2 regions of the Kitasatospora sp. NPDC096128 genome follow, and region 2 is predicted to be linked to the other one. Evidence: riboswitches for the same ligand, from Rfam matches in the RefSeq annotation. Region 2 holds a riboswitch; the other holds the start of a gene.
The links. Region 2 has a riboswitch for glycine ahead of gcvP (aminomethyl-transferring glycine dehydrogenase). Riboswitches for the same ligand answer to the same signal wherever they lie in the genome.
Positions count from the first base shown of each region.

Region 1: it holds a riboswitch for glycine, as region 2 does, so the genes downstream of both, gcvT (glycine cleavage system aminomethyltransferase GcvT) here and gcvP (aminomethyl-transferring glycine dehydrogenase) in region 2, are expected to answer to the same signal.

Region 1 covers NZ_JBEOSP010000006.1:53,385-59,475, reverse strand. The annotation lists gene ABTY61_RS09135 (L-serine ammonia-lyase) at 1-1,165, opposite strand, end outside; gene glyA (serine hydroxymethyltransferase) at 1,302-2,570, opposite strand; gene gcvH (glycine cleavage system protein GcvH) at 2,653-3,033, opposite strand; gene gcvT (glycine cleavage system aminomethyltransferase GcvT) at 3,134-4,255, opposite strand; glycine riboswitch at 4,502-4,606, opposite strand; gene ABTY61_RS09115 (enhanced serine sensitivity protein SseB C-terminal domain-containing protein) at 4,792-5,589, shown strand; gene ABTY61_RS09110 (enhanced serine sensitivity protein SseB C-terminal domain-containing protein) at 5,705-6,091, shown strand, end outside.
Region 2 covers NZ_JBEOSP010000010.1:214,088-220,178, forward strand. The annotation lists gene ABTY61_RS14550 (DUF5999 family protein) at 245-436, shown strand; gene gcvP (aminomethyl-transferring glycine dehydrogenase) at 542-3,442, opposite strand; glycine riboswitch at 3,546-3,677, opposite strand; glycine riboswitch at 3,679-3,782, opposite strand; gene ABTY61_RS14560 (PRC and DUF2382 domain-containing protein) at 4,006-5,106, shown strand; gene ABTY61_RS14565 (MFS transporter) at 5,348-6,091, shown strand, end outside.

The DNA of each region.
Region 1 (6,091 bases), on a different contig from region 2:
CCAGGCCGCCGACCGGGTCGCAGGTGAGGCCGAGGTTGTGCTCGATGCCGATCTCGGCGGCGTTCTCGACCTGCTCGGGGCTGCCGCCGAGGACCTCGGCGAGGCCGCCCGCGGCCATCGAGCAGGCGGAGCCGACCTCGCCCTGGCAGCCGACCTCGGCGCCGGAGATGGAGGCGTTCTCCTTGAAGAGCATGCCGATGGCGCCGGCCGCGAGCAGGAAGCGGACGATGCCGTCCTCGTCCGCACCCGGGATGAAGTTCAGGTAGTAGTGCAGGACGGCCGGGATGATGCCCGCCGCGCCGTTGGTCGGGGCGGTGACCACCCGGCGGCCGGAGGCGTTCTCCTCGTTGACCGCCATCGCGTAGAGGGTCACCCACTCCATCGCGTTGGCCGGCCCGATCCCCTCGGCGCGCAGCGCCCGGGCGCCCGAGGCGGCCCGGCGGCGGACCTTCAGCCCGCCCGGCAGGATGCCCTCGCGGCTCATGCCGGCCCGCACGCACTCCTGCATCACGGCCCAGATCTCCAGCAGCCCGGTGCGGATCTCCTCCTCGCTGCGCCAGGCCTTCTCGTTCTCCAGCATCAGGCCGGAGATCGACAGCCCGGTCTCCCGGCTGAGCCGGAGCAGTTCGTCGCCGGTGCGGAAGGGGTACTTCAGCACGGTGTCGTCGGGCTTGACCCGGTCCGCGCCGATCGCGTCCTCGTCCACGACGAAGCCGCCGCCGACCGAGTAGTAGGTCTTCTCCAGCAGGGTCGAGCCGTCCGCCGCGAACGCCCACAGGGTCATGCCGTTGGCGTGGTACGGCAGCGAGCGGCGCCGGTGCAGGATCAGCTGGCTGTCGGGGTCGAAGTCGACGGGGTGCTCGCCGAGCAGGTTGATCCGCTTCTCGGCGGTGATCCGCTCGACGTCCTTGTCCGCCTGGTCGACGTCGACGCTGCGGGGCGAGTTGTTCTCCAGGCCCAGCAGGACGGCCTTCGGGGTGCCGTGGCCGTGGCCGGTGGCGCCCAGCGAGCCGTACAGCTCGGCGCGCACGCCGGTCACCTGCTCCAGCAGGCCTTCGGAACGCAGGCGGCGGGCGAACATCCGGGCGGCGCGCATCGGGCCGACGGTGTGGGAACTCGACGGGCCGATGCCGATGGAGAAGAGGTCGAAGACGCTGATGGCCACGGAGGACGTCCTTGTCTGGTCTCGTGGAAGGACTGGGCGGTGCACGGAACGGGGCACCGCGCGCACTGTCCAGTGTGCGCGGTGCCCCGGAGCGACAGGCGCCCGGCCGGAGTGAGGCCGGTCACCCGTGGCCGAACTAGAGGTTCGGGTAGAGCGGGTACTTCTCGGCCAGGGCGGTGACCCGGGCCTTGAGCGCGGCGGCGACGGTCTCGTCGAAGGCGGGCTTGAGCGCCTCGGCGATGACGTCGGCGACCTCGCGGAAGTCCTCGGCCTGGAAGCCGCGGGTGGCCAGGGCCGGGGTGCCGATCCGCAGGCCCGAGGTGACCATCGGCGGGCGGGGGTCGTTCGGGACGGCGTTGCGGTTCACCGTGATGCCGACCTCGTGCAGCCGGTCCTCGGCCTGCTGGCCGTCGAGCTGGCTGTTGCGCAGGTCGACCAGGACCAGGTGGACGTCGGTGCCGCCGGACAGCACCGAGGCGCCGGCCTCGGCGACGTCGGCCTGCAGCAGGCGCTCGGCGAGGATCTTGGCGCCCTCCAGGGTGCGCTGCTGGCGCTCCTTGAAGTCCTCGGAGGCGGCGACCTTGAAGGCGACGGCCTTGCCCGCGATCACGTGCTCCAGCGGACCGCCCTGCTGGCCCGGGAAGACCGCGGAGTTGATCTTCTTGGCCCACTCGGCCTTGGACAGGATGACGCCGCCGCGCGGGCCGCCCAGGGTCTTGTGGGTCGTGGTGGTGACCACGTCCGCGTACGGCACCGGGTTCGGGTGCAGGCCCGCGGCCACCAGGCCGGCGAAGTGCGCCATGTCCACCATGAGCAGCGCGCCGACCTCGTCGGCGACCCGGCGGAACGCGGCGAAGTCCAGCTGGCGCGGGTAGGCGGACCAACCGGCGATGATCAGCTTCGGCTGGTGCTCCTTGGCGAGGCGCTCGACCTCGGCCATGTCGACCTGGCCGGTCTTCTCGTCGACGTGGTACGCGGCCACGTTGTAGAGCTTGCCGGAGAAGTTGATCTTCATGCCGTGGGTCAGGTGACCGCCGTGGGCCAGGCTCAGGCCCAGGATGGTGTCGCCCGGCTGGATCAGCGCGAACATCGCGGCGGCGTTGGCCTGCGCGCCCGAGTGCGGCTGGACGTTGGCGTGCTCGGCGCCGAACAGGGCCTTGACCCGGTCGATCGCGATCTGCTCCACCACGTCGACGTGCTCGCAGCCGCCGTAGTACCGGCGGCCGGGGTAACCCTCGGCGTACTTGTTGGTGAGCACCGAACCCTGGGCCTCCATGACCGCCACCGGGGCGAAGTTCTCGGAGGCGATCATCTCCAGCGTGGTCTGCTGGCGGTGCAGCTCGGCGTCGACCGCGGCGGCGATCTCCGGGTCGAGGGCGTGCAGGGACTGGTTGAGAACCGTCATGGTGTGGTCTTCCCGGGGAGGAGAGCGGAGGGACGGTGGGGGTGGGACGGGCCGCGGTGCGGCGGCCCGCCCCGGGGGTGGCTCAGCCCTCGGCGTGGGTGAGCTTGTCGTACTCGGCGGCGCTGAGCAGCGTGTCGGTGGCCTCCACGCGGACCTTGAACAGCCAGCCGCCCTCGAACGGGGCGCTGTTGACCAGGCTGTTGTCGTCCAGGACGTCCTGGTTGACCTCGGTGACCTCGCCGGTCACCGGGGAGTACAGGTCGCTGACCGACTTGGTCGACTCCAGCTCGCCACAGGTCTCGCCGGCGGTCACCGTGTCGCCGACCTCGGGGAGCTGCACGTAGACGATGTCACCGAGCGCGTCGGCGGCGTGCTTGGTGATGCCGACCGTCGAGACACCGTCCTCGGCGGCGGTCAGCCACTCGTGCTCCTTGGTGTACTGCAGGTGCTGGGGGTTGCTCATGGCGTCATTCTCCAGGATGGGAAGCGGGTACGACGCAGCGGGCCGCCGCACGGACGGCTCCGACGTGCGCGGACGGGAAAACGAGGGGGCCGCTACGGCCTCAGCGGGCGCGCTTGTAGAACGGCAGCGCGACGACCTGGACCGGCTCGTGCTTGCCGCGGACGTCCACCGCGACGGTGCCGCCGGGGGTGGCGTGGGCCGCGTCGACGTAGGCCATCGCGATCGGCTTGCCCAGCGTCGGGGACGGCGCGCCCGAGGTGATCCGGCCGATCGGGGCGCCCTCGGTGGAGACCACCGTGTACTCGGCGCGCGGCACCCGCTTGCCCTCGGACACCAGGCCGACCAGCACCTTCGGCGGGTTGGACTCGGCCGCGGCGGCGGCCCGCTCCAGCGCCTTGCGGCCGATGAACGCGCCCTCGTTGGTGGTCTTGTCGAAGCGCACGACCCGGCCCAGACCGGCGTCGAACGGGGTCAGGTCGGTGGACAGCTCGTGCCCGTACAGCGGCATGCCCGCCTCCAGGCGCAGCGTGTCACGGCAGGACAGGCCGCACGGGACCAGGCCGCGGCCCTCGCCGGCGGCGGTCAGCGCCTGCCAGACCGGCTCGGCGTCGGCCGGGGCGCAGAAGATCTCGAAGCCGTCCTCGCCGGTGTAGCCGGTGCGGGCCAGCAGGACGGACTTGCCGGCGACGGTGGCCGGGAGGATCGCGTAGTACTTGAGGCCGGGCAGGTCGGCGTCGGTGGTCCCGGCCAGGATGCCGGTGGCCTCCGGGCCCTGGACGGCGATCAGCGCGTAGGTGTCGCGGTCGTCGGTGACGACGGCGTCGAAGCCCTTGGCCCGGGCGATCAGCTCGTCCAGCACCAGCTGGGCGTTGGAGGCGTTGGCGACGACCAGGAAGGCGTCCTCGCGCAGCCGGTAGACGATCAGGTCGTCCAGGATGCCGCCGTCCTCGGCGCAGATCATGGTGTAGCGGGCGCGCAGCTCGCCGAGCGCGGAGACGAAGCCGACCAGCGCGTGGTCCAGCATCTCGCCGGCCTGCGGGCCGGTGACGGTGATCTCGCCCATGTGCGAGAGGTCGAACAGGCCGGCCTTGGTGCGGACGGCGAGGTGCTCCTCGCGCTCGCTGCCGTAGCGCAGCGGCATGTCCCAGCCGGCGAAGTCGGTCATGGTCGCGCCGAGGGCGCGGTGCAGCGCGTCGAGCGCGGTCAGGCGGAGGGACGACATGGCCAGGAACTCCTCGGTCGGGGCACTCAGGGGTGCGCGCGCCGGACCGGACCCGCTCGGGGACCGACCCCGCGCGCGGGCATGCGGCGGCGTGGGTCTCCCCATCTGTCGTCGAACCTGAGAGCTTCACCGCCCACCTGCCCGCAGCCGGCACCAGCGTCGGCTGGTTCCAGCATCGGGGACAGGACGGCGGCTTGCACCGTGGGTGGGCGCGCGAGCGGGTCGCGCGCCGCTTTCCAGATGTGCCTAACCCGCGCGGTAGGGGGGCCTGAGAGATTCCGGGGAGGACTTGCTCCTTCGGCGCCGGCTGTGCCTCCTGAGGGGCACTCCGGGCTCTCCCGCGCGGGTTCGAGCGGCCGGTGTGGAGTTGTGGGGGCCCGCGGCGCATGCCGTCGGACGCGCACATCATGGCACGTCCGCGCGGAGGAGGGGAGAGGGCCCCGGTCACACCGAGGTCGGGCGCACCCACGCCCTAAACTCTCCCCGTCGGCGCAGCAGTGGGCGGCCGACCCGGCAGGAGGCCGGATCGGCGGCGCATGGAGTACCCGGTGGAGCAGCAGCAGGGGTGGGACGGGCCGCAGGCGGTGCCGTCGGGCGGCGCGTGGCCGGCCAACGAGCTGGAGCAGGTGCTGACGGCCGCGCTGGGCGACCCGGGGGCGACCCCGCGGGTGATCGAGGTGCTGGCCCGCAGCCAGGTGTGGATCCCGCTGCCGGCCGGGGGCGACCCGGCCGGGCAGTCGCTGGACCTGCCGACCGTGGAGCTGGCCGGGGCCCCGTACGTGCCGGTGTTCTCCTCGCAGGAGGTGTTCCTCCAGCAGGCGCCGGGGATGGCCTTCGCGGTCGCGCCGGCCTGGGAGTTCGCCCGCGGGCTGCCGCTGGGCGTGGGCATCGCGGTCAACCCCGAGGCGGCGGTGGGCATCCCGGTGCCGCCGCAGGGCGTGGCGGAGCTGCGCCGCGGCCCGCGCGAGGACCGCTGGGAGCAGCAGCCGGAGGCGCCGACGGGCGGCCGGGTGGCCCTGCGCGAGCCGGTGCCGGGCGAGGACCCGGAGCACTTCCTGGCCGCCTGCCGGGCGGAACTGTCTTCCCTGCCGGGGGTGTTGACCGCGCGCCGGGCGCTGGCCAGCATCGAGGGCGAGCCGACCGTGATGTTCGTGGGCGTGCAGCTGGACCCGGCGGCCCCGGCCGACCCGGCTGCGGTGAACGAGGCGCTCGGGCGGGCGCTGGGAACCGCGCCGCTGCCGGGCGGCGTCCACCTCGTGCTGCTCGACCTCGCCGACGACCCGGTGGTCGAGTGGCTGTTGACCCGGGTCATGCCCTTCTACTCGCGGGTGTGAGCGGGGATCCTTCACAGGCACGTCGCCGTGGCGGTGGCCGGTGCCGCGCCATAGGGTGCGTGCAGGCGGCTGACGGGCCGGCGGGTTCAGGAAAGAGGCGCGGCGAGGTGGGCGCATGAGTGCGGGAACGGGAGCGGGCGGGGCGCCGGGGTCCTGGGGCCAGGCTCCGGCCGGACGCCCGGGCGCGGACCCGGGCGGGTTGGAGCAGGCCCTGCGCGAGGTCGCGCCGGAGCGCTTCGACGCGTACGAGCGGCTGCTGCACGCGCTGGCCGACGGCCAGGTCTGGATGCTGCTCTGGCACGGCACACCGGGCAGCCCGGACGCCCAGTACGGGAACATGGAGATCAGCGGCCACGGGTACGCGCCGGCCGTCACCTCGCCCGAGCAGCTGACCGCCTCCGGCTGGGCCCGGGCCCACGAGGTCATCTCGGGGCGGGAGATCGCCGCTTCGCTGTACCGCACCCGCTGGGGCCTGTGGCTGAACCCGCACGCGCCGGGCGGC
Region 2 (6,091 bases):
CGCCACCTGAACGGGTGATCTCTGCCCCGGAGTTGTGGCGCATGTCACCAAATGGCTGCGCGCGCGTCCGCAGATGCCGACACTGGGAACCAGCGTGGAAGGACCACCTGTCCTACCCACTTGAGTGCCGGTCAAACTTGGCTGGCACGCGGACAGGATCCGACCACCACGGCGGTCCCGGGACGGCTCGACCTCCGGTGACCGCACCACGGGGAGGATCGCAGAGCGAAGCGAGGGTACACGTATGTGCCAGCACCGTCCTGAGTGCCCGTCGGCCGAGTCCGAGGACCGCGAGGCCGCCGAGCCGGTGGCCTGCCACCCGGAGCAGGGCTGGAGCCTGCTCTGCAACGGCGTCGTCATGTTCGAGGACACCGGAGAGCTGCTGCCCGACGGCCGGGTGATCGCCCCGCACCGCCCGGTCGCCCACGCGGCCTGAGCCCGCCCGGCAGCCCGCCCGACAGCCGGTCAGCGCGAAGGCGCAGAGGGCAGGGCCCCGGCAGAATCATTCTGCCAGGGCCCTGCCTCATTCCTGCGCGGCCGATCAGACCCCGTACTCGTCCAGCGGCGGGCAGGAGCAGACCAGGTTGCGGTCGCCGTACGCGCCGTCGATCCGGCTCACCGGCGGCCAGTACTTGTCCGCCGGGTTCACGCCCGCCGGGAAGACCGCCTCCTGCCGCGAGTAGCCGTGCGCCCAGTCGCCGGCCAGCGTGGCGGCGGTGTGCGGGGCGTTGCGCAGCGGGTTGTCGTCGGCCGCCCACTCGCCCGAGCCGACCTTGTCGATCTCGCCCCGGATCTCGATCATCGCGTCGCAGAACCGGTCGATCTCGTGCAGGTCCTCGGACTCGGTCGGCTCGATCATCAGCGTGCCGGCCACCGGGAACGACATCGTCGGCGCGTGGAAGCCGTAGTCGATCAGGCGCTTGGCGATGTCGTCCACCGTCACGCCCGTCTCCTTGGTCAGCGGGCGCAGGTCGATGATGCACTCGTGCGCGACCAGCCCGCCCGGGCCGGTGTAGAGCACCGGGAAGTGCGGCGCCAGCCGCTTGGCGATGTAGTTGGCGTTCAGCACGGCGACCTGGGTCGCGTGCTTGAGGCCCTCGCCGCCCATCAGCCGGACGTACGCCCAGGAGATCGGCAGGATCGCCGCCGAGCCCCACGGCGCGGCCGAGATCGGGCCGACGCCGGTGGCCGGGCCGGCCTCCTCCTGCAGCGGGTGGTTCGGCAGGTACGGCGCCAGGTGGGCGCGCACCGCGACCGGGCCGACGCCCGGGCCGCCGCCGCCGTGCGGGATGCAGAAGGTCTTGTGCAGGTTCAGGTGCGAGACGTCCGCGCCGAACTTGCCCGGCTTGGCCAGGCCGACCAGGGCGTTCAGGTTGGCGCCGTCGACGTACACCTGGCCGCCGGCCTCGTGCACCAGGGCGCAGATGTCGGTGATCTGGGTCTCGTACACGCCGTGGGTCGACGGGTAGGTGACCATCAGCACCGACAGGTTGTCGCGGTTCTGCTCGATCTTGGCCTTCAGGTCCTCGACGTCCACGTCGCCGTCGACCAGGGTCTTCACCACGACCACGCGCATGCCGGCCATCACCGCGGAGGCGGCGTTGGTGCCGTGCGCCGAGGACGGGATCAGGCAGACGTCGCGCTGGGTGTCGCCGTTGGCGTGGTGGTAGGCGCGGACGGCCAGCAGACCGGCCAGCTCGCCCTGGGAGCCCGCGTTCGGCTGGATCGAGACGGCGTCGTAGCCGGTGACCTCGACCAGCTGCTGCTCCAGCTGGCGGATCAGGGTCAGGTAGCCGGCGGCCTGGTCGACCGGCGCGAAGGGGTGCAGCTGGCCGAACTCGGGCCAGGTCACCGCCTCCATCTCGGTGGTGGCGTTGAGCTTCATGGTGCAGGAGCCCAGCGGGATCATGCCGCGGTCCAGCGCGTAGTCCCGGTCCGACAGGCGGCGCAGGTAGCGCAGCATGGCGGTCTCCGAGCGGTGGCTGTGGAAGACCGGGTGGGTCAGGTACTCGTCCTCGCGCAGCAGCGCGGCGGGCAGCGCGTCGGCGGCCTCGGCGACCTCGACCGCGGGGACGCCGAACGCGGCCCAGACGCCGGCCAGGTGCTCGCGGGTGGTGGTCTCGTCGGCGGAGACCGAGATCCGGTCCTCGCCGTCCTGGAACACGTTGATGCCGTTGGCGCGGGCGGCGGCGGCGATCTCGGCGGCGCGGCCCGGGACGACGGCGGTGACGGTGTCGAAGAACTCGCCGTGCAGCAGCTCGACGCCGCCGGCCCGCAGGCCCTCGGCGAGGGCGGCGGCGTAGCGGTGGGTGCGGCGGGCGATGTCGGCCAGGCCGTCCGGGCCGTGGTAGACGGCGTACATCGAGGCCATCACGGCGAGCAGCACCTGGGCGGTGCAGATGTTGCTGGTGGCCTTCTCGCGACGGATGTGCTGCTCGCGGGTCTGCAGGGCCAGACGGTAGGCGCGGTTGCCGTCGGCGTCGACGGAGACGCCGACCAGGCGGCCGGGCAGCGAGCGGGCGTACTCGGCGCGCACCGAGAGGTAGCCGGCGTGCGGGCCGCCGAAGCCCATCGGGACGCCGAAGCGCTGCGAGGTGCCGCAGGCGATGTCGGCGCCGAGCGCGCCGGGAGACTTCAGCAGGGTCAGCGCCAGCAGGTCGGCGGCCACGGCGACGATCGCGCCCAGGCCGTGCGCCTGCTCGATCACCGGGGTGAGGTCGCGGACCACGCCGGTGGCGCCCGGGTACTGGAGCAGCACGCCGAAGACGCCGCGCTCGGCGATCTCGGCGGGGATGCCCTCGGACAGGTCGGCGACGACGACCTCGACACCGGTCGGCACCGCGCGGGTGTTGATCACCGCGATGGTCTGCGGCAGGGTCTCGGCGTCGACCAGGAAGACACCGCCCTTGACCTTGGTGACGCGGCGGGCCAGCGCCATCGCCTCGGCGGCCGCGGTGCCCTCGTCCAGCAGCGAGGAGCCGGAGGTGGGCAGGCCGGTCAGGTCGGAGACCAGGGTCTGGAAGTTGAGCAGCGCCTCCAGGCGGCCCTGCGAGATCTCCGGCTGGTACGGGGTGTAGGCGGTGTACCAGGCCGGGTTCTCCATGACGTTGCGCAGGATCACCGGCGGGGTGAAGGTGCCGTAGTAGCCCAGGCCGATCATCGGCTGGAGCACCTGGTTGCGGCCGGCCAGCTCGCGCAGCTCGGCGAGGACCTGGGCCTCGCTGCGGCCGCCGGGCAGGTCCAGGGCGGTGATGGAGCGGATCGCCTCGGGAACGGCGGTGGCGGCGAGCTCGTCGAGCGAGCCGTAGCCGACGGCGGCCAGCATCTTCTCCTGCGCGGCCGCGTCGGGGCCGATGTGGCGGTTCTCGAAGGGGCTGGCCAGCTCAAGCTCGGTGAGGGTCGAGGCGCTGGTGGGGCGTCCCGCGTTCGGCTGGGCGTTCATGGTGGTCGAGGCCTCCTGGTCACGGACCGGCGGGGGTGCGCACGCCGGTCGGCCGCGCCGCTGCGGACAGCGGACCGGTCTGGGCGGGCGGACCCGAAAGGCCTCCCCCTCTGTCATCGGGACCTGAGAGCTTCGCCCGCACGTCGCGCTGTGGCGCTTCGTCGGCTTGCACCGTCGGTGAGGGTGGTGATCGTCGGCTCCCGCGCCGGCGGTCCTGCCCTGCTTTCCAGAGTGACCTATCCCGCACGGTACGGATGCCTGAGAGATTCCGGGGAGGAGTTGCTCCTTCGGCGCCCCGACCAGCGGTTTTCGCTGTCGGGGACTCTCCCGAGCGGGCTCGGCGGTCGCGGCCCAGGGTACCAGCGGGAGGCCTTCCGATCACGGGTGCGTCGGGTCACTCCGGGTCTACGCGCGTCCCCCGGACGGCCCAGTGCCGAGCCCGTCCGGCGCACCCCGGTCGCGCCCGTCCGATTCATGGCTTTTGGTGTGAAGTGGCGGACGGGACGGGTGCTCCGGCCGCCTCACCTGCGGGAGTTCCGCAGGCGCAGCGCTTGGAGGAAAGAGTGCAGACCGACATCGACCCCCGGGACCTCATCGGCCACAAGGCGGTCGACCGCAACGGAGACAAGATCGGCACGGTGGACGAGGTGTACCTGGACGACGCCACCGGGCATCCGGAGTGGGCGGCCGTCCGGACCGGCATCTTCGGCCGGGACGCCTTCGTCCCGCTCACCACGAGCGAGTTCTCCGGCGACGAGCTCCGGGTGCCCTACGACAAGTCGCTGGTCAAGGACTCGCCGGACTTCGGCGTGGGCCAACACCTGTCTCCCGCCCAGGAACTCCAGCTCTACCGCTACTACGGCCTCGACACCCCCGTGGACGGCCGCCCGGCCGCCGAGGAGCCCGCCCGGGACGGCCGGCCCGACCTCGACTTCGGCACCACCACGGCCACCGGGACCGCCAAGCCGATCGCCTTCCACTCCGCCGACCCCGGCCCCACGACGACCGCCATGACCACCACGACCGCCACCCACACCAGCACCGACACCGCCACGGAGGCCCACGTGCGAACCCTCAGCACCCCCGCACCGGTCGCCAACGGCACCGCGACCGCACCGCTCGCCGCCCCCGCGGTCGAACCGAAGCCGCAGCCCGCCGCGACCGCGCCGGCTCCGAACGGCACCGCCGCCTCCTCGGCCCCCAGCGGCCCGGTCGAGATCACCTGCCGCGAGGAGCGGCTGGAGATCACCACCGAGTGGCACGTCCTGGGCACCGCGAAGCTGCGCAAGTACGTGACCAGCGAGCAGGTCGAGCGCCGCGTCCCGGTGGTCCGCGAACGGGTCCGGGTGGAGCGGATGCCGGTCAGCGACGCCGAGCGGGACTCGCTGACCGAGAAGGAGATCGACGAGGCGATCGAGGAGGTCACCCTCCGCGAGGAGCGGCCGGTGGTCCGCAAGTACCTCGCCCCGATCGAGCGGGTCCGCCTGGTGGTCGAGCGCTACACGGAGGAGGAGGTGGTCCGGGACGAGCTCCGCCGCGAGCACGTCGAGGTCCACGACGCCACGGCCCCCGAGACCCCGTCCGACTCCCCCGCCGAGGCGGGCACCCCGCTCAACCAGGTCGCCGACGGCTCCCGCCCCGCCGCCCTGCGCCCGCTGGCCTGACCGCCCCGCCCCGCCCGCCCCGAAGCAAGGGCCCCGGACTCGACATCCGGGGCCCTTGTCATGCCCGAGATCACCTGCACCTCCCCCCGGCGGCAGCCCCGCCCGAGCGCCCGTCAGTGCCGGTCCGTGGCAGGCGAGATCTTCACCTTTGCCAAATCTTAACCACTCGATATTTGACACTCTGAAGTATCTCCCTGCAAAGTTACTTCAGTTCATTCACTATGTACGGGAGGAAGCAACCGTGAGTGAGGCACCACAGCCCACCACCGCGGCCGAGAAGCAGAGCAACGCCCGGGTCCTGCCGGCCCTCATCCTGGCGATGCTGTCGTTCAGCGTGGTGCAGACCGCGGTCGTCCCGATCCTGCCGTCGCTGGCCAAGGAACTGGACGTCTCCGGGTCGAACATCACCTGGCTGATGACCGCCAACCTGCTGTCCGCCGCCGTGCTGACTCCCCTGCTGGGCCGCTTCGGCGACCTCCGGGGCCGCAAGCCCATGCTGCTGATCTCGCTGGCCGGCCTGGTCGCCGGTTCGGCGCTGGCGGTCTGCACCCACTCCTTCACCTGGCTGATCGTCGCCCGCGTCCTCCAGGGCGCCGGCGGTGGCGTGATGCCGCTGGCGATCAGCATCGTCCGGGACGAGCTGCCCAAGCAGAAGGTGACCGGCGGCGTCGCCGCCATCAGCGCCTCGATGGGCGTCGGCTCCGGCCTGGGCCTGGTCGCGACCGGCCTGCTGCTGGAGCACTGGAACTACAAGTCGATCTTCTGGATGGGCCTGGCCTTCGGCCTGCTCGCGGTCGCCCTGGTCGCCTTCCGGGTCCCGACCGACCCGGTGACCGACAAGGAGGGCGGCGCCGACCCGCTCGGCGCGATCACCCTGGCCGGCTGGCTCTCCGCCCTGCTGGTCGCGGTCAGCCAGGGCAACCACTGGGGCTGGACCTCCACCAAGACCCTCGGCCTGTTCGCCGTCGCCGCGGTGGTCGCCCTG